Regions from separate parts of the Bradyrhizobium sp. CIAT3101 genome, predicted to be linked through region 3. Evidence: predicted binding sites of a transcription regulator. Region 3 holds the regulator's gene; each other region holds the start of a gene.
What was found. Region 3 encodes LexA, which represses DNA repair genes until DNA is damaged. Its sites were predicted from a motif close to TGTTCNNNNTGTGTTCNG; they were not measured.
Positions count from the first base shown of each region.

Region 1: the regulator LexA is predicted to act here: its motif matches at 3,929-3,946, upstream of QA645_RS34010 (PA0069 family radical SAM protein).
Region 2: the regulator LexA is predicted to act here: its motif matches at 2,982-2,999, upstream of QA645_RS37195 (ribonuclease T2).

Region 1 covers NZ_CP121634.1:7,273,584-7,280,311, forward strand. The annotation lists gene QA645_RS33995 (glycosyltransferase family 39 protein) at 1-1,331, opposite strand, end outside; gene QA645_RS34000 (ribonuclease HII) at 1,431-2,186, opposite strand; gene QA645_RS34005 (VOC family protein) at 2,264-2,719, opposite strand; gene QA645_RS34010 (PA0069 family radical SAM protein) at 2,744-3,907, opposite strand; gene QA645_RS34015 (phosphoketolase family protein) at 4,130-6,517, shown strand; gene QA645_RS34020 (acetate/propionate family kinase) at 6,522-6,728, shown strand, end outside.
Region 2 covers NZ_CP121634.1:7,951,795-7,958,522, reverse strand. The annotation lists gene QA645_RS37210 (outer membrane protein) at 129-752, shown strand; gene QA645_RS37205 (cold-shock protein) at 840-1,055, opposite strand; gene rlmJ (23S rRNA (adenine(2030)-N(6))-methyltransferase RlmJ) at 1,308-2,168, opposite strand; gene QA645_RS37195 (ribonuclease T2) at 2,223-2,936, opposite strand; gene QA645_RS37190 (hypothetical protein) at 3,071-3,535, opposite strand; gene QA645_RS37185 (hypothetical protein) at 3,718-4,017, shown strand; gene QA645_RS37180 (DUF3617 family protein) at 4,086-4,616, shown strand; gene QA645_RS37175 (ATP-binding protein) at 4,632-6,017, opposite strand; gene QA645_RS37170 (response regulator transcription factor) at 6,037-6,728, opposite strand, start outside.
Region 3 covers NZ_CP121634.1:4,335,589-4,342,316, reverse strand. The annotation lists gene QA645_RS20445 (alpha-hydroxy acid oxidase) at 132-1,259, shown strand; gene QA645_RS20440 (HAD family phosphatase) at 1,264-1,890, shown strand; gene QA645_RS20435 (hypothetical protein) at 2,026-2,211, shown strand; gene glp (gephyrin-like molybdotransferase Glp) at 2,442-3,653, shown strand; gene lexA (transcriptional repressor LexA) at 3,830-4,531, shown strand; gene QA645_RS20420 (hypothetical protein) at 4,709-4,912, shown strand; gene QA645_RS20415 (hypothetical protein) at 5,107-5,541, shown strand; gene QA645_RS20410 (GAF domain-containing protein) at 5,755-6,696, shown strand; gene QA645_RS20405 (ComEC/Rec2 family competence protein) at 6,706-6,728, opposite strand, start outside.

The DNA of each region.
Region 1 (6,728 bases), 2.9 Mb from region 3:
TCGCTGAATTTTGCCTGTGACATCCACGGCGTCCGCGCGGGCGCGGCATCGATGAACAGATGCGGCCGGCCGGAGTGCAGCGCGATCAGGCTCGCAAGCTCGGTTTCACCTGCGACCGCGCGCAGGCGATGGTTGGTGCGGCGGGCAAAGCTGTCATCGAAGAAGTCCGAGATCGCGCGCCCCGGCATCGAGGTCGCGATCTCGCCGGTGCCGCTCCAGGGCAGGAACAACACGGCCAGCACGACGCCGGCCGCCGGAGCCGCGATCGCCACCAGCCATACCGTGCGCAGCATCCGTGCGCGGCGCATCGCAATGAGATCGCCGGCCACGACGACCATGGCGAGGCCCGACATGACCAGCACCACGCCGGCGCCGCCGACGACGGCCTCGAGCCCGAACAGGCCGGAGATCAGGACCGCACCGAGCGCCGGCGCGAGCGCAAAGAAATAGACGAAGTTGCGCGCGAGCGGCTCGACCGGCGGCCGGTAAATGATCGGCGCCTCTTCGCTCTTGCCGGCGAACAGGGACGTGTTGAGGAAGGTGAGCACCGGGACCGCGACTGCGCCGAGCACAAGACCCCCGAGCAGCCAGGCGGCGTGGAGCGCGCGGGCACTGAGGTCGGTCACGTGCGGCAGGGCCGGCAGCACAAGGGTCTCGGCCCGCATCAGCCAGACGGCATAGGGCAGCGCCAGCACGGCAACGACGACGAGAGCGAACAGCGGATCGAGTGCGCGCAACGTCCGGCGGCCGCCGGCGGTCGCGAGCGCGAAGATGACGAGCAATGCGAGCAGGAAGATCGCGGCCGGTGTGGTCAGCAGCAACAGGCCCGCCTCGATCGACCAGGCGAACCAGGCATTGCCGCGGCGCTGACCGATGATCTGCCAGGAATGCAGCAGCAACAGCGTCCAGAGCGGACGCGCCAGCACAAGGGGGCCGAAGTCGAGCGCAGACGAGGAGAAAGCCAGCACCGTCATGGTCAGGAGCACGGCGAGCACCGCCTGCTGGGTGCCGACCACGGCGCGCGCCAGGTGATAGAGCGCAATGAAGGTCGCGATCTCGCAGAGCTCGGCGAGCACATAGACGCCGAACATGTGACCGCCGGCGGCACGATAGGCGATATCGGCGAGCCAGACCGACAGCGGCGGACCGAGATCAGTGCCGACCTGGTACTCCCTGCCGAAGGCGAGCAGGGTCGCGAGGCTGCCGGGCGGGCTGCGGTAGAACAAAAGCGCCACCAGCAGCCACATCGCGGCCTGCGCGAGCACGGCAATCCAGACGATCAGCCGCGGCCGGGCGCGAATGAGCTCGATGACCAGGGAGGTAAACCGCATGCAACGCCCGCAAGATGCAGCCAACCCGTCCAGCCGGCCCTATTCGCTCAGGTGTATTTTGATAATGGGCGCCGTGCGTCGTGGCAACGACAGTCTAGCTTAAAGGCCTGCCGAAGCATCGATTTCAACTGCGGTCTCCACCTGCACCTCGACGTCGGCGACCTCGAACAGGTCCCGCACCGGTTCGACGGTCCAGGGCATGTGCTTGGCGCGGGCGGCCGCGACGGGAGCGAAGAAGCTGCGGTGGTGGATGGTGGGGCCGAGGCGATCGAGCGCGTCGAGATGCTCCGGCACGCCGTAGCCCTTGTGCTGCTCGAAACCGTAGCCCGGGCAGTCCTGCGCCAGCGCGCACATCAGCCGGTCGCGCGTCACCTTGGCGACGATGGAGGCGGCGGCAATCGACAGCACGATGCCGTCGCCGCCGATCACCGCCTCGCAGTCGCAAGGTGTGTCGAGCCGGTCGCGGCCGTCGACGAAGACATGCTTCGGCGCCTCGGGCAGCGCCACCACGGCGCGCTTCAGCGCCCAGAGCGAGGCGCGCAGGATGTTGTCGCGGTCGATCCGCGCGGGCGAGGCAACGGCGACCGAGACTTGTGCAGTCGCGCAGATCTTGGCGAAAAGCGTCTCCCGCTCCTCCGCCGTCAGCCGCTTGGAATCGTCGATGCCGCGCGGAATGCGGTCGGGATCGAGAATCACCGCGGCCGCCACCACCGGACCGGCCAGCGGCCCGCGGCCGGCCTCGTCGCAGCCGGCGATCGGCCAGATGCCGCGCTTGATCAGCGCGCGCTCGCGGCGGAAGCTTGCCTTCGCTGGCTTGGCCTTGACTGGCTTTTTGGCGGACTTGTCCCGAATCATGGTCGGGATCGTGCGCAAGCCGCCTCGCCCGCGCAACCGGGAACCCCAGACAATTCCCGTTATTCAGGCGGGTCGCCCTACTCGGCCAGATGCACCCGCCGGTCGTCGCCGACCTCGATGCCGGGGGCGACGACGACCTCCCAGGGATGGCCGTCGGGATCGGCAAAATAGCCGGAATAGCCGCCGTAATCGGTCTCGTGCGCGGCCTTCAGCAGCGTCGCGCCCTTACGAAGCGCAAACGCCAGCACCGCATCGACCTCCTCGCGCGAAGCACAGTTCCAGGCCAGGGTCATGCCGCGGAAGGTCGTTGGCCTCGGATCGTCCGGCAATTTGGCGTCGGCGGCGAGCTGGTCCCAGGGAAACAGGCCGAGCACCGGACCACCGGTGTCGAAGAACGCAACGGCCTCGCCCGTCGCCTTCAGCCGGCGCGCAAACCCGAGCGCGTCATAGAAGGCGATGCTGGCGCGGATGTCGTTGACGCCAAGCGTGATCACCGTGAGCCGCGGTACCGGAGCCGGCAGTTCCTTGCTCATCACACACCTCATACGCTCCGCGCCTCAGAACAGGCTGAGCTGCTCGCCGTTCTGCTTTGGCCGGGCAAAATGATCCGTGGTCAGCTTCGAGCGGCGCTTGTTGAGCCCGAGCCGGTCGCAGGCGATCTCGAAGCGGCGGCCGATGGTCCAGGCCATTGGCCCGGTGCCCTTCATCCGCTCGCCCCATTTGGCATCGTAGTCGCGGCCGCCGCGCATATCGCGGATCAGCGTGAAGACGTGGCGATAGCGGTCCGGATAGTTCGCCATCAGCCATTCGCGGAAGAGATCGCGCACCTCGAGCGGCAACCGCAGCAGCACGTAGGAGGCTTCCTTGACGCCGGCATGGGCGGCGGCATCGAGGATGCGCTCGATCTCGGAATCGTTCAGCGCGGGGATCACCGGCGCCACCATCACGGTGGTGGGAATGCCGGCCTCCGAGAGCTGCTTCAGCGCCTCCAGCCGCTTCGGCGGCGTCGAGGCGCGCGGCTCCATGGTGCGCGCGAGCTTTGGGTCGAGCGAGGTCACCGAGATCGCGACCTTGGCGAGATTGCGCTTGGCCATCGCTGCGAGAATGTCGATGTCGCGCACGACCAGCGCGGACTTGGTGACGATGCCGACGGGATGGCCGGTGCGTTCCAGCACCTCCAGGATGCCGCGCATGATTTTGCGCTCGCGCTCGATCGGCTGATAGGGATCGGTGTTGGTGCCGATCGCGATCATCCGCGGCTCGTAGCCTGAGGCCGCGAGCTCCTTCTCGAGCAGCGCCGGCGCCTCGGGCTTGACGAACAGCTTTGACTCGAAATCGAGCCCCGGCGACAGGCCGAGATAGGCGTGCGTCGGCCGCGCGAAGCAATAGACGCAGCCGTGCTCGCAGCCACGATAGGGATTGATCGAGCGATCGAAGCCGATGTCGGGCGACTCGTTGCGGGTGATCACCTTGCGCGAGGTGTCGACGCCGACCGTCGTCTTGAACGGCGGCAGCTCTTCCAGGCTCTGCCAGCCGTCGTCGAAGGCGACGCGCGCTTCGGCCTCAAAGCGGCCGCTGGCATTGGATTGCGCGCCACGCCCTCGCCTGCGTTGCTTGTCGATGGCGACCGCAAGTTCGGGGAAATCAGAAGGCGCACCCGCCGGCTCGGAGGGCGCCGTGACCGGCGGGTGCTTGAGAGCAGAAGAAGAAGCTGGACTCATGAAGCCAAGATAGCATGCCAAAGGAACAAATCAAGAACAAGAATGAAAAACGCGAAAACAACCCCATGCACAGTAGCGCTGCCCAATCTTCACGCGCCGACCTTTGACCTCACGCAACACCGCGTGAGGCCGATCCCCGTTTGATGCGAGCAAGTATCAATTTTGGGATCGATCTCGCCGGAACTCGGTTGGTGACGATCCCGAGTGAAGGTCGTCAGGAATATGACAAATCAACAACAATCGTCCGCCGCGAGCAGCGACCTCGACCTGCTCGATCGCTACTGGCGTGCCGCGAACTATCTCTCCGTCGGGCAAATCTATCTGCTCGATAATCCGCTGCTGCGCGAGCCGTTGCGGCCCGAGCACATCAAGCCGCGCCTGCTCGGCCATTGGGGCACGACGCCCGGGCTGAACTTCATCTACGCCCACCTCAACCGCGTCATCCGCGAGCAGGATCTCAGCGTGCTCTATGTCTGCGGTCCCGGCCATGGCGGCCCGGGCATGGTCGCCAACACCTATCTGGAAGGCAGCTACAGCGAGATCTATCCAAACATCCCGCGCGATGCGGACGGATTGCGAAAGCTCTTCAGGCAGTTCTCCTTTCCCGGTGGCATTCCGAGCCACGCGGCGCCGGAGACGCCGGGCTCGATCCACGAAGGCGGCGAGCTCGGCTACGCGCTGGTGCACGCCTATGGCGCGGCCTTCGACAATCCCGACCTCATCGTCGCCTGCGTCGTCGGCGATGGCGAGGCCGAGACCGGTCCGCTCGCGGCGTCCTGGCATTCCAACAAGTTCCTGAACCCAACCCATGACGGCGCGGTGCTGCCGATTCTCCACCTCAATGGCTACAAGATCGCCAATCCGACCGTGCTCGGCCGGATGCCCGACGGCGAAATCCGCGATCTCTTCCACGGGTTCGGCCACGAGCCGCTGTTCGTCGAGGGCGACGATCCCAAATTGATGCACCAGGCCATGGCGGACGCGCTCGACGTCGCGCTCGCCAGCATCCGCTCGATCCAGCAGCAGGCCCGCGACGGGCGGACGAGCGTGGAGCGGCCGCGCTGGCCGATGATCGTGCTGCGCAGCCCGAAGGGCTGGACCGGCCCGAAGGAGGTCGACGGCAAGAAGGTCGAAGGGTTTTGGCGCGCGCATCAGGTGCCGGTCGCGAGCTGTCGCGAGAACCCGGCGCATCTGAAGATTCTCGAAGACTGGATGCGCAGCTACGAGCCGAACAAACTGTTCGACGCCAATGGCGCGCTGATCCCGGAGCTAAGGGCGATCGCGCCCGAAGGCAATCGCCGCATGGGCGCCAATCCCCATGCCAATGGCGGGCTGCTCAAGAAGGAACTGAAGCTGCCGGACTTCCGCAGCTTTGCCGTCGACGTGCCACAGCCAGGCTCCGTAACGGGCGAAGCAACGCGCGAGCTCGGCAAATTCCTGCGCGATGTCATCCGCCTCAACGCCGAGGACCGCAACTTCCGCCTCATGGGCCCGGACGAGACCGCGTCAAACCGGCTCGATGCGGTGTTCGACGCCACCGAACGGGTCTGGATGGAGCCGATCGAACCTTATGACGTGCATCTGGCGCAGGACGGCCGCGTGATGGAGGTCTTGAGCGAGCATCTCTGCCAGGGCTGGCTCGAGGGCTATCTGCTCACCGGACGCCACGGCTTCTTCTCCTGCTACGAGGCCTTCATCCACATCGTGGACTCCATGTTCAACCAGCACGCCAAATGGCTGAAGGTGACGCGGCATCTGCCGTGGCGGCGGCCGATCGCCTCGCTGAACTATCTCCTGACCTCGCATGTCTGGCGGCAGGATCACAACGGCTTCAGCCATCAGGATCCCGGCTTCGTCGATCTCGTCGCCAACAAGAAGGCCGACATCGTCCGCATCTACTTCCCGCCGGATGCCAACACGCTGCTGTGGATCGCCGACCACTGCCTGCGCACCTACAACCGCATCAACGTCATCGTCGCCGGCAAGCAGCCGGCGCCGCAATGGCTGTCGATGCAGGAGGCCGCGACGCATTGCGATGCGGGCATCGGCATCTGGCCCTGGGCCGGCAACGAGGACGCGAATGGCGAGCCCGATGTGGTGATGGCCTGCGCCGGCGACGTCCCGACGCTCGAGACGCTCGCCGCCGTCGACCTGCTGCGCAAGGCGCTGCCGGACCTGAAGATCCGCGTCGTCAACGTCGTCGACCTGATGACGCTGCAGCCGAAGGAGCAGCATCCGCATGGCCTCAGCGATCGCGATTTCGACAGCCTGTTCACGCGCGATAAGCCTGTCATCTTCGCCTATCACGGCTATCCCTATCTGATCCACCGCCTCACCTATAACCGCACCAACCATGCCGGCATGCATGTGCGCGGTTTCGCCGAGGAAGGCACCACGACGACGCCGTTCGACATGGTCGTGCTCAACGGGCTCGACCGCTATCATCTCGCGATCGAGGCGATCGAGCGCGTGCCTGATCTCGCGACCAAGGCCGCGCATGTGAAGCAGCGGTTCCGCGACGCGCTGCTCGAGCATGCGCGTTACGTGCGCGAGCACGGCGAGGACATGCCCGTGATCCGCGACTGGGTCTGGCCGGGCAAGGCGCGGTGATCTGATGACGGCGTCGGTCCTCGTCCTCAACGCAGGCTCCTCGAGCATCAAGTTCGGCCTGTTCGAGATCTCGGGCAGCGAGCCTGCCCTGCTCTGCAAGGGCCTGCTCGACGAGCACGAGGCGAAGCCGCGGCTCGTGGCCAGCAGTCCATCGGGCGAGACGCTGTTCGAAAAGCGGAGAGAAGCGTCGGATGCGGATGGTGGTCATCTG
Region 2 (6,728 bases), 3.6 Mb from region 3:
AGCCCTTTAACTTAAAACTCTCGATAAATCTTACGCGAAAAAGTGGTGGTTCCGTAACCATGCGGTCTGGCCTTGCGCGGCGGCGCGGGCATCGCAGCCGGTTGCGGCAAGTTGCGTTGGAGTGTGTGATGAAGAGGCTCGTTGTGGGCGCAGCCGCGTTGGTTGCAGCCGGCTGGACGGCGTCGGCAGAGGCCGCCGATCTCAGTTACGGGCAGCGTGCGCCCTATACCGTCAATCAGCCGCTCAATGGCTATAGCTGGGCCGGCCCGTATCTCGGCGCCAATCTCGGCTATGAATGGGGCTCGGTCAGCAACACGTCCGTAAAGCCCTCCGGCTTCGTCGGCGGCGTGCAGGCAGGCTACAATTTCCAGAACGGCCCGTGGGTGTTCGGCGTTGAGGGCGACATCCAGGCAGCCGGCGCCGACGACACTTTCGCGCCGTGGAAGTTCTCCAATCCCTGGTTCGGCACGCTGCGCGGTCGCGCCGGCTATGCGTTCAGCAACGTCCTGGTCTACGGCACCGCCGGCCTCGCTTTCGGCGAGCTGCGTGGGCAGACCTTCGGCTGGACGGAATCGCACACCACCGCCGGCTGGACCGCGGGCGTCGGCGCGGAAGTCGGCTTCGCGCCGAACTGGAGCGCGAAGCTCGAATATCTCTACATCGATCTGTCGTCGAGCCAGTTCGCAATTACAGGCGTGTCAAACGGCTATAGCGCCAGCGTTGTTCGCGCAGGCGTGAACTATCACTTCTGATAGCCAAATAAGAAAATACCGGACAACAGTCTCCCGGCCGCTCGCGGCCGGGACTTTTTTTGCGCCAGGTGTTTTGGGAAAGGTCCGCTACGAAAGGATCACGAGATTGACCGCCTTCGGCCCTTTCCCCTTCTTGTCCGGTTCGACTTCGAAAGTGATACGCTGTCCTTCGGCAAGGTCTTTTAGTCCCGCCCGCTCAACAGCGGTGATGTGAACGAATACATCGCGACCGCCGTCGTCCGGTTTGATAAAACCGTAGCCGCGCTCGCCGTTAAAAAACTTAACTGTTCCCGTATTGGCCATCGGGAAACTCCCCCTCATTGCTCCTCCGTCGCAACGCAGACACGCGTCGCGACATGACCGGGCATCACGAAGCCCGGGAGAGCTGGCCATCCTTGGGCAGACCCTTCGGTCCGACTGGATCTTTCTTAGGCCTTCACTCCGCCGCAACCATTCGCGGAAGCGGAACGTAAAGCCAGTCACGCAAATAGCATAATACGGTTCTTTGCAGATTGACTACCGCTACTGCATATTTTTCCCAAGAATGGCGGCAGCTTAGGGCTTGGGTACCTCTAATCGGAATCTGGCAGCTCCGCCCTGACCGAGCGGCATTTCCAGCTCGGGCAGGATCGTCTTGAGCTCGCTCTGCAGCGTGTAGGGCGGATTGACGATCAAGAGTCCGGTCGAGGTGAGGGCTGCGCCATCAAGCTGTGGTGCAACGCTGAACTCGAGCCGCAGACATTTTCCCGGAGTCTTTGCTGCAACTGCGGTCCGCGCCACGAGTTGCGCCAGTGTGTCGGTGGCGCGGCGGCTCTTGGCGGGATACCAGATTACATAGATACCGGTCGGCCATTTCGCGAACGCGGTGGAGAAGGCCTCGCCCAGTCTTTCGAACTCGTCTTTCGCCTCGAACGGCGGGTCAATCAGCACGAGTCCGCGCCGCTCCTTCGGCGGCACGAACGCCGGCAGCGCCATCCAGCCGTCGAGATCGACCACGCGGGCCTGTTCGTCGCGCCGCAACACGTCGATCAATGCCTTGCGTGCCTTCGGTTCGAGCTCGCAAGCGACGAGCCGGTCCTGCGGCCGCATCAAACCGCGCGCGATCAAAGGTGAGCCCGGATAGGCCTTGAGCTCGCCCTTCGGATTGAAGGCGCGAACGATATCCATGTACGGCTTGGTCAGTGCGACTGTCTCGTTCGTGAGGCGCGCCTGCATCAGCCGCGCGATCCCCGTCAGCCATTCGCCGCTGCGGCGTGCCTCGTCGCTGTCGAGATCATAGAGACCCGCGCCCGCATGGGTGTCGATGACGCGGAAGGCGGCCGGCTTGTCCTGCAGATAGGTCAGGATGCGCGCCAGCACGATGTGCTTGATGACATCGGCGAAGTTGCCGGCGTGAAAGGCGTGGCGATAGTTCATGCGAAGAGCACTACGCCACGTGAGGGCCTGAGCAAAGAGCTACGACAGCCTGGGCTACCCACCCCTGACCGGCGGCATCGTCACCTGGTCACGGCGGCAGGCGCGACGTTCCATTTCCTCGCAGGCGCGGAATTGCAGATCCTTGCTGAGGCAGATGCGGACCTCGGAGAGCCGGGTGCGATTGCAGGTGACTGAGATGGCCGCATCGCTGAGGCCCGGATTGGCCTTGATGAAGGCTTCTTCCACCTCACCCGGCGCCACGGTCTTGGCTTGCGACAGGTCGAGATATTCGGCCGGAATCTTGATCGCGGCGCGTGCCTTGCGGATGGTCTCGAAATAATTGCGGCCGTCGAGCCCGGAGCACGTGCCGTGCTTGTCCCACTCGTTGAAGATCAGCCCCGGCGCCGGCATCAAATCGAGCATCGTGGAGACGATGTTGCGGTTCAGCCGCGGCGATGGCCGCTGGCAATATTCGGGGAAGCCGTTCTCATATTGCGGCCACAGTCCGTGCACCACGAAGGAATAGGGCCGGCCCTCACATTGGATATTCGAGCGTCCGCCGCCGCGGCCGCGCTCGGCCGCCTCCGCGCAGAAGGACGGCGACCACGACAGCGACAGCACATAGAAATCGAATTCACCGGGCGCGTTCTGGCGCTTGTCCTGCGCCTTCGCGCCACCGGACAGCGAGATCAGCCCGGCGGCAAGAATCAGGGGGAGGGTCAGTGAGATCACAAGGCGGGAGAACGAATGCAATCTAAAATGAAACATGGCAACGCCCCTCAACTAGACTGTGCAACAAGCCTAGCAGGCAACAAGAACATTTCAAGAACAAAATTCAGGCGACGGCCAATCGCCTGCTTGATCGGTCCGAATCAGGGACCTTCGGATCAGGGACCTTCGAATCAGGGCTTGGCAGCGCGGCAGGCCGGATTGTAGGCCCAGTTGCGATCGAGCCCGACCACGCACCATTCGACGCCCTGACCGTAGCCGGCGAAGCCGCCGTCCTCGATGATCGAGAAGTGCACCTTGCGCACCTTGCCGTCGTTCAGCATGGCCTCGCCGGTGCAGTAGCGGCGCGGAATGTTGTCGGACGCCCAGGGCCGGAACGCGGTCTCATGGACAGCCGCGAAGCCCTCGATCCGCAAAGGCGAATTCCAGAACGAGCCTTCCTTCTCGGAGAACTGGCTCGCGATCGTTGGCAGCGCCCTGTCGCACTCGGCGACATTGCCGTCATAGCGAGGCCCGCTGAGCCAGAAATTCAGCTCCAGCGGATTGGCGGCCCTGGCCTCACCGAGCGACAACGCTCCGAACATGAGGCCGAGAACGGCGGCAAAACGAAGCGATTTCAGGGAGGTCGAGGCGCGCATGGGCAATCCAGACAGCATGATCTGTGAAGGTGGGACGGTGCCGCGAAGGGCGGGGGAGGTCAAGTGCAGCACGGCAACACTTGGCCAGGAGTTGCTCACAACGGCGCCGTCAACCGGCCTTCCGTTCTTTCCACCGCCGCGCCGGCACCGTAAACTGGCGCCAATCAATCGGAGTGACGGGAATGCGAATCATTGCGGCCGCGGGCCTTCTTGCCAGCCTGGTTTTCTCGGTGGCGAGCCAGTCGGCGCAGGCCGACATCTTTCCGGTGCCGCCCTTCAAGGGCAACGACACCGGCGGCATCATCGCCTATTCCATGGCGACGCAGACCGATGCGCGCCAGGTCGCGGTCGACCACTGTGCGCGGTACGGCAAGGTGGTGAAATTCCTCGCAGTGCAGGCCTATGAGGGCGGCTACATCTCGTTCGCCTGCCGTTGGGTGCCCTACGGCGCCGCCGATCGGCCGATCCGCACGCTCTACTGAGGCGTTTTCGGAACGACTAAGGTCACGCCAAAGAAAAAGCTACGACATCTGAGCCGGGAGTCTCTCGCATGACGCGCAAGCTTGCTTTGCTCGGATCAGCCGTTTGCCTCGTGCTGTCGGCGGCGAGCGCCTTCGCCGACGATCTGCCGGTTCGCAAGGCCGGTCTCTGGGAATTGAAGATGGTCAGGACCGGCTCGGCGATGCCGGAAATGACCATGCAGCACTGCACCGACGAGGCTGTCGACAAGGAGATGAACAACAACATCTCGCCGATGGCCAAGCAGGTCTGCTCCAAGCAGGACATCAAGAAGACCGCGACCGGCTATGTCAGCGATTCCGAGTGCAGCGTCGCCGGCATGTCGACGACCTCGCACGCCGAGATCACGGGCGATTTCAACTCGGCCTACACGGTGAAGACCTCGTCGCATGCGCAAGGCGGTGCCGCCGGTGCCGCCGGGCGCGACTCCACCATGACGTTGGAGGCGAAATGGCTCGGCGCCTGCAAGCCCGACCAGAAGCCCGGCGATATCGTGATGCCCGGCGGCTTCAAGATGAACGTCCGCGACGTCGACAAGCTGAAGGCGCTGCTGCCGAAGTAGGCGGGGCTATCGCAGCTACACCGGAATCCTGACACTCGCCCGCAACCCGCCCATCGGGCTGTCGCCCAGCGTGATGTCGCCGCCATGCGAGCGGGCGATGTCGCGGGCGATCGCGAGCCCCAAGCCGGTGCCGCCTTCGTCCTGGTTGCGGGCATTGTCGAGCCGCAGGAACGGTTTGAACACTTCCTCGCGCAGATGGACGGGAATGCCCGGACCATCGTCGTCGACCGTGACAGTGAGATAGCGGTGATCGCGCTGGCCGGAGATGGCGATGGCCTGGCCGTAGCGCGCGGCATTGGTGACGAGGTTGGCGAGGCAGCGCTTGAACGAGGCCGGCTTCACGGTGACCACCGGCAGGCCGCTGAAGGTTACGGTCGCGGTGTGGCCGTGACGTTCGGCATCGCTGCGCAATTCCTCGAGTGCCTGCGCCATGTCGGTCGGCTGCGATTGCTCGCCGGAATCGCCGCGGGCGAAGGCGAGGTAGTCTTCAAGCATCATCGACATCTCGTCGACGTCCTTGCGCATGCCCTCCATCTCGGGGCTGTCACCGATCAGCGCCAGCTCGAGCTTGAAGCGGGTGAGGATGGTGCGCAGATCGTGGCTGACGCCGGCGAGCATCGCGGTGCGCTGCTCCATCGCGCGTTCGATGCGCGACTTCATCTCGAGGAAGGCGCCAGCGGCGCGCCGCACCTCGCGCGCGCCGCGCGGCCTGAAGTTCGGCGCCTCGCGGCCCTTGCCGAAACTTTCGGCAGCGTCGGCAAGCCGCAGGATCGGCTTGATCTGGTTGCGCAGGAACAGCACCGACACGATCAGCAGGATCGACGACGTCCCGACCATCCAGAACAGGAAGATCTCCGAGTTCGAAGCGTAGGCGGCGCTGCGCTGCGCGAAGATGCGCATCACGGCATCGTCGACCTGAACGCGGATCTCGACCTGATTGGAATTGCCGACGGTGTCGATCCAGAACGCACGATTGAGCTGCCGTCCCAATTGCACCGAGAGCGTCTGGTCGAGCAGCGAGAAGAACGGCTTTGGTCCGGGTGGCGGCATGTCGCCGGGAGGAAGGAAATCGACCACGAACTGCATGCGTTGGGCGATGCGGCGCAGTTGCGTGTGGTCCTTGTCCTGCGGGTATCCCTTGTAGACGTCGACGAGACTGCCGACGTCCTGCGCCACGGCTTGGGACAGGCGACGCGTCACCGTGTTCCAGTGCCGCTCCATGAACACGAAGGCGACCACGGTCTGCAGGATCACCATCGGCACGATCATGATCAGCAGTGCGCGGGCGTAGAGGCCGGTCGGCATCCAGCCCTTGAACGCGTTGCCCATCCAGCCATTGGCGGCGGAGACGCGCCCGGCGGCGCTCTTGAGCAGCGTCAGGCCGGTATCGATCGTGCTCATCGGTTGCGCTTCACTGCTTCTACGGCGAGGCTACCAGCCGGTAGCCGATGCCGCGCACCGCCTGAAGGAACAGCGGATTGGCCGGGTCGGTTTCGATCTTGCGCCGCAGCCGGTTGATCTGCACGTCGACAGCGCGTTCGTTGACGCTGCCATTGCCGGTCAGTGCGCTGCGCGGCACGGTCTCGCCGGGCGTCTCCGAGAGAATGCGCAGCATCTCGCGCTCGCGGTCGGTGAGGTGGATGACCTCCTCGCCCTGGCGCAATTCGCCGCGATCGAGATGATAGACGTAGGGACCGAATGCGATCTTCTCCACCGCCGCGGCCTGGACCGGGGGCGCGGCGCGTTTCAGGATGTTGTTGATGCGCAGCGCCAGCTCGCGCGGCTCGAACGGCTTTGCCACGTAATCGTCGGCGCCGATCTGCAGGCCTTCGATGCGGGCTTCCGCTTCATGGCGCGCCGTCAGCATCACGATCGGCACCGAGGAGGACGTGCGGATGAAGCGGGCGAGATCGAAGCCGGTCTCGCCGGGCATCATGACGTCGAGGATGAGCAGGTCGAAATGCAGGCCCAGAAGCTTTGAGCGCGCATCACCGGCGCTCGAAGCGGTGGTGACGCGATAACCTTCGGCTGCGAGAAAGCGCGACAAGAGATCGCGGATGCGGCGATCGTCGTCGACCAGCAGCAGATGCGGGGCATCGTCGGCCGGTTGCA
Region 3 (6,728 bases):
GAAACCATCGCCCGCCAAGCGGGAATCGATCGGCCGAGCCACGCTTCGCAGCTATGCGATTTTAGGATGGTTTTGGAGGGCCGAACGAGATACCCGATGACATAACGCTTCAAATTCTCGGGAGGATAACAATGAACGAAGCACTCCGGCCGGAACGGAATGTCGAACTCGGCGCCAGCAGCGAGCCGTTCCAGAACCTGCACGAATTCATCCGGAAGGCACGTTCCAACCTCAACCAGAACGCCTGGGACTACATCGTCGGCGCGGCCGAAACCGAAACCACGATGCGCCGCAACCGCATGGCCCTGGACGAGATCGCTTTCCGTCCGCGTGTGCTGCGCGACGTGCGCAAGGTCGACGGCTCGGTCGAGCAGTTCGGCCGCAAGATGCGCCTGCCCGTGGTGCTTGCGCCAGTCGGCGCGCTGGAAATCTTCGACCCGCACGGAGCCGCCAGCGTCGCGCGCGCGGCCGGCACCTTCGGGGCGTCGCACATGCTGAGCTCGGTCTCCGAGCCCGGGCTGGAGAAGACCGCCGAAGCCGCCCCCGACGCACTGCGCATGTACCAGCTCTACGTTCGCGGCGACGACGCATTCGTCGCCGACGTGGTCAGCCGCGCCGAGAAGGCCAAATACGCCGCCTTCTGCCTGACCGTCGACACCGCCCATTACAGCCGTCGTGAGCGCGACATCGCCAAGCGCTACGTTCGCGAGAGCCGGCTGCGCGCCACCGGCGGCGATTTCCAGAAGGGGCTGGAGTGGCGGACCGTGAAGATGGTCAAGGACAAGTTCAAGATACCGCTGATCCTCAAGGGCATCGCCACCGCCGAGGACGCGCAGATCGCGGTCGATCACGGCGTCGAGTGGATCTACGTCTCCAACCATGGCGGCCGCCAGCTCGATCACGGCCGCGGCGCCATGCATGTGCTGCCCGAGATCGTCGACGCCGTGAAGGGCCGCGCCAAGATCATGGTGGATGGCGGCATCTGCCGCGGCACCGACATCGTCAAGGCGATCGCGGCGGGCGCCGACCTCGTCGGCATCGGCCGGCTGCAATGCTGGGCCCTGGCGGCGGCCGGCGAGACCGGCGTGACGCGGATGCTCGAACTGCTCGAGGACGAGGTGCTGCGCTGCCTTGGGCTGCTTGGCGCCACCTCGTTCGCCGAGGTCAACAAATCCTGTCTGCACCAGGCCACCGCAACCAATGCACCGAGTGTGTTCAGCGCATTCCCGCTATTCGACCATGAACCCTACCGATACTGATAGAATGACATCGCTCTCACCCGGCAGCGCGGATGCGCTTCTGTTCGATCTCGGGCGCGTTGTGCTCGACATCGATTTCTCCAAGGCGATCGCCTGCTGGGCGGGACATGCAGGCCTCGAGCCCGAAGCCATCGTGACGCGCTATGAGCGCGACAGCGAGGCCTACCGGCTGCACGAGGTCGGCAGGATCAGCGACGAGGACTATTTCCAGTCGCTGCGCTCCTCGCTCGGCATCGGCATTTCAGATGCGCAATTCCTGGAAGGATGGAACGCGATCTTCGCCGGCGAGATGCCCGACATCGCGGAATTGCTGCCGCGCGCGGCGAAGCAGATGCCGCTCTACGCCTTCTCCAACACCAACCGCCCGCATGTCGACCATTTCTCGAAAGAGTATGCCGATCTGCTCGGTCATTTCCGCGCGCTGTACCTCTCCTCCAGCATCGGCCTGCGCAAACCTGATGCGGAAGCCTTCGACCACGTCGTCACCGCGATGGGGGTGCCCGCCAACCGGATCGTGTTCTTCGATGACCTCGCCGCGAACGTCGAAGGCGCCCGCGCCCGCGGGCTGAAGGCCGTGCATGTCACCTCGCCCCGCGACGTCGGCATGGCACTGAAGGCGCTGGGGATCTGACCGCCGTTTCCGGAGCAATTTCACCCGGACGAGGAACCAAACGGCTCTGTGCATTTTTATACGAAGTTCCGGGAACGGAATGCCCCCTTCCGGACTCTAGAGTCGGTTGGGAATTCTACGAACGGACGTATCATCGTGTTGGGCAAAACCTACCTCACCAAGCAGGCCTCCCTGCTGGTCAAATTCGCCAGGACCACCTCTGATTCCGAGCTTTCCGCCAAGCTGATGAGCAAGGCGGCTGATCTGAAGGCCCAGGCCGATCCGATGCCCGACAGGGATCAAGGGCCTCAAGCGCCCGACGTCAGTCCGGAGGGGACCTGAGGATGCTGGCCGTGGCTTCCATCATCCTCGTGCTTGCCATGGCTATCCTCCTGCCCGTCTATCTCGCCTTCCGGACCATGCCCCGGCGGACCTGATGCTCTCACTCCATCGCCGCGCGGGTGATGCAGGATCAATCATCCTGCGCGACCGTCGTTTTGCCTCCTTGCCTGCACTCGGCTAGAACTCTCGCCGCTGATTTGCCCGAACGGGCGTAGCTGGAGTTTTTCACCGTGGCCCTCATGCCGGTTTCTGACGCGCTCGCCGCGGTGCTCGCCGGTGCGGAGCCACTGCCTGAAGAGACGGTCGCGCTCGAGGCGGCCTTTCATCGCGTGCTCGCACGCGACGTCGCGGCGCGGCGGACGCAGCCGCCCCAGGCGATGTCGGCGATGGATGGCTATGCCGTCCGCGCAGCCGATGCGGCGAAGATTGACACGCAGCTTACCGTCGTTGGCGAGGTCGCTGCAGGACGGCCGTTTGCAGGAATGGTCGGCGCCGGTGAAGCCGTGCGGATCTTCACCGGTGGCGTCGTTCCCGAGGGCGCAGATGCGGTCGTGATCCAGGAAGACACTGTCGCTGACGGCAGGCACATCGCGATCAAGGAGGCAGCCCTCACCGGGCGGCACATCCGCCCGGCCGGCATCGATTTCTCCGAGGGCGACGTGCTCCTGCGCAAGGGCGCCAGGCTCACCGAGCGCGACCTCGCGCTCGCCGCCGGCATGAACCACCCGCAATTGGCCGTCCGCCGCCGCCCGAAGGTCGCGATTCTCGCGACCGGCGACGAGTTGGTGATGCCGGGCAGCACGCCGGGCCACGGCCAGATCGTCTATTCCAACGGCTACGCCCTGCATGCGCTCGCCCGCAGCGAGGGTGCCGACACCATCGACCTCGGCATTGCGGCCGACACGCTCGCCGCCACCACGGCCGGCATCCGCCGCGCGCGCGACTCCGGTGCCGACATCCTGATCACGACCGGCGGCGCCTCGGTCGGCGACCACGATCTGGTGCAGCAGGCGCTGAAGGACGAAGGCACCTCGATGGCGTTCTGGAAGATCGCGATGCGGCCGGGCAAACCGATGATGAATGGACAGCTCGGGGCGATGCGCGTGATCGGCCTGCCAGGCAATCCCGTGTCATCCTACGTGTGCGGCTTCCTGTTCATGGTGCCGCTGATTCGCGCGTTGTCCGGCCGTTCGATGGTTCATCACCGCCGCGAACGCGCCGTGCTCGGCCGCGACGTCGCCGCCAATGACCAGCGCGAGGATTATCTGCGCGCGCGCCTCGATCTGCGTGATGACGGCACGCTCGTCGCGCTTCCCGTCAACCACCAGGACTCCTCGCTGCTTGCAAATCTCGCTGCGGCACAGGCACTTCTCGTGCGCGCGCCGTTCGCGCCGAAGGCCGAAGCGGGCGCGCCTTGCGAGGTGCTGCGACTGCCCGCCTGAGCGCATCGTTCGCAACCGTTCCGCGAACTTTGCCGCGTTCACGGTAAATTAAGCAGTTGCGGAACATGTATCGAACATATAGTGTCCGTTCATGATTTGTTTCGAGCATGTAGCGGCTTATCGCTGAATTCAGCGTCTCGGAATCGAACGACATCAACCGGGGGATTTTGGTCGAGATGTTAACGCGCAAACAGTACGAGCTCCTGCGGTTCATCAGCGAGCGCCTGAAGGAAAGCGGCGTGCCGCCCTCCTTCGACGAGATGAAGGACGCGCTCGATCTGCGCTCGAAATCAGGCATCCATCGCCTGATCACTGCGCTCGAGGAGCGCGGCTTCATCCGCCGCCTGCCCAACCGCGCCCGCGCCATCGAGGTGATCAAGCTGCCCGAGCTCCAGGCCGCCGCCGGCAGCCGCCGCGGCTTCACGCCGAGCGTCATCGAGGGCAATCTCGGCAAGGTGCGTACGACGTCGAGCCCGCCCGCCGACGAGGGCGAGCGGCCCGTGGCGGTGCCCGTGATGGGCCGGATCGCGGCCGGTACGCCGATCGAGGCTTTGCAAACTCGCAGCCACACCATCAGCGTCCCGCCCGACATGCTCGGCTCGGGCGAGCACTACGCGCTCGAAGTACGCGGCGACTCCATGGTGGAGGCCGGCATTCTCGACGGCGACATGGCGTTGATCCAGCGCAACGAGAGCGCCGACACCGGCGACATCGTGGTCGCCCTGATCGACGACGAGGAAGCAACGCTCAAGCGTTTCCGCCGCCGCGGCGCCTCGATTGCGCTCGAGCCGGCGAATGCGGCCTATGAGGTCCGCATCCTGCCGCCCAACCGGGTCAAGATCCAGGGCAAGCTGATCGGGCTGTACCGGAAGTACTGAGCGCGTCGCAATCGGCGACCGCAATCAACGATTGGAGCGGACGATTGTCCGCTCCGGCTGGATAGTCTTTCTGGTTTTGCACAGATTATCCGGCCCCCTCTCCAGCGCTACATCCTCGGCACGCCGCAACGAAGCACGCATCGCTTCGCAGGCCTTTCAGAGACCGAGGAGATCACCTTGCGCAAGATCGTTTTGAGCGCCGTCACGATGGCGCTGATTGCAGCATCAGCGTCTCAGGCTTTCGCCGCACAGCAGCAGCACCGTGCCCGCAAGGAACCGCAAGCGACGAGCGCGCAATTCGGCGATGCCCGCAACGCGGTCGAGCGGCCATCACAACCGGCCTGGCCATACTCCGGTTGGTCGGCGCCCGCAGGCCGCTGAGGCAACGCGCTGTTCGAATGCACGAGAGCAGGCTTTGTTCCTCGCGCATTTGAAAAAGATAATGTGATCGCGCTCTGCGGATGCGAGCCGCAGATTTGCCCACAAACAAGCATAAGATCGCGGCCTTCCACTCTGATAGGGGCCTGCGCCTCAGCGGAGGCGCGGGTGCTCTATCCCGATTGAGGAGCACCCCGATGTGTGACTACAGCCTGCATGCTGTCGCGACGCGCCCCGCAGAAGTGGGCGAGACGATCGTCACGACAACCTTCCGCGGCACCTCGACGCGCGGCTTCGCCTCCGAAGCCGACATGTCCGTCGCGGTCTGCCTGCTTCCGGGAACGGAGCTCGCCTTCGCCGACAACGTCCGCTACGACAATCGCTGGATCTGGACCCGCACCGTCAATTCGCGCGTCGGCAAGTTCGGCAAGGTCGATCCGCACATTCCCGATCGTCATCACGACGCGATCGAATTCCCCGACGGCAAATACGTGCTGGTGACGCAGCTCGTCGAAGGCCAGCGCGCAACCGTCCTGCAACTGCCCGTGACGCAGCCGCTCGGCGAGCGCGAGCACAAGCCGCAGATCAGCGCCGACAGGCCGCCGACCATCACCCGCCTGCCGATCGGCTGACGACGCCATCCCCGGCCGACAGGTCGGGCCAGGATCGAGATGTCCATCGCCGGCCGCGGTCGGCGAGATGGATTGGTTTGCGTCTGTGGAAATCATGAGCTCATCGCGCCAGCAAGTCGCACGAAGTTTGCGCTGCCTTGCCTGAATTTTGAACGTCCGCTCCGCAAGCAAATGGCCGATGCTGTTTGCAGCTTGAGGCAGCGGACAGGCTCGATGAAAACCTTCATTCGCGTCGTTGAACTCTGGGTGCCTGATCCAACGCGGACGCGGCTGGAATTCGGCGGCGGCCTCTACAGCGAAGGCCTGTCCGCGTTCAAGGCTGGCAGCGAGGATTTGCGCTTCGGATATGACGAGGGCCTTCCCGGCAAGGCCTGGGCGAGCGGCCATCCCGTGATCCTCACAAAGTTCGCCAACTCCTATTTCAAGCGGACCGACCAGGCTCTCGAAGCCGGCCTGACCTGCGGGGTCGCCGTGCCGGTGTTTGCCGGCGAATTCCTGCAAGCCGTCATGGTGCTGTTCTGCGGCGACGACGAGGCCCATGTCGGCGCGATCGAGCTCTGGCACAACGATGCCGAACTCTCGCACGAGATCGCGCTCGTCGACGGCTACTACGGCAGCGCCGACATGTTCGAGTTCAACTCCCGTCACACCAGATTTTCGCGCGGCTTCGGCCTGCCCGGACGCACCTGGAAAGCGGGCCTGCCGCTGATCATCAGGGATCTGCACGACGCCAAGAGTTTCCTGCGTTGGGAGGACGCCGCCAAGGTCGGGATCAATCTCGGCGTCGGCGTGCCCTACCGCACCGGCACCGACCGGACCTGGGTGCTGACGTTCCTCTCCGCGCAGGCGACGCCCATTGCGCGCCGCTTCGAGATCTGGGTCCCGAACGAAGCCCGATCAGTGCTGGTGTTTCGCGCCGGCGATTGCAGCGCCCAGACCGACCTCGCCGCGCTCTATGCGCAGAGATCGATCGCCAGGGGCGAAGGCAGTATCGGCGGGGCCTGGGCCACCGGCATGCCCGCGCTCAACGACGACCTCGCGCATGACGGCTCGATCGCCGCCGTGGGGGCTCGCGCAGCCGGGCTGAGCCGGATGGTGGTCCTGCCGGTGATCGGCAACGGCAGGCTCGAAGCGATGCTGGCCTGGTATCTCTAGCCAGCCAGCTCAATCCTCGGCCTGCTGATCGG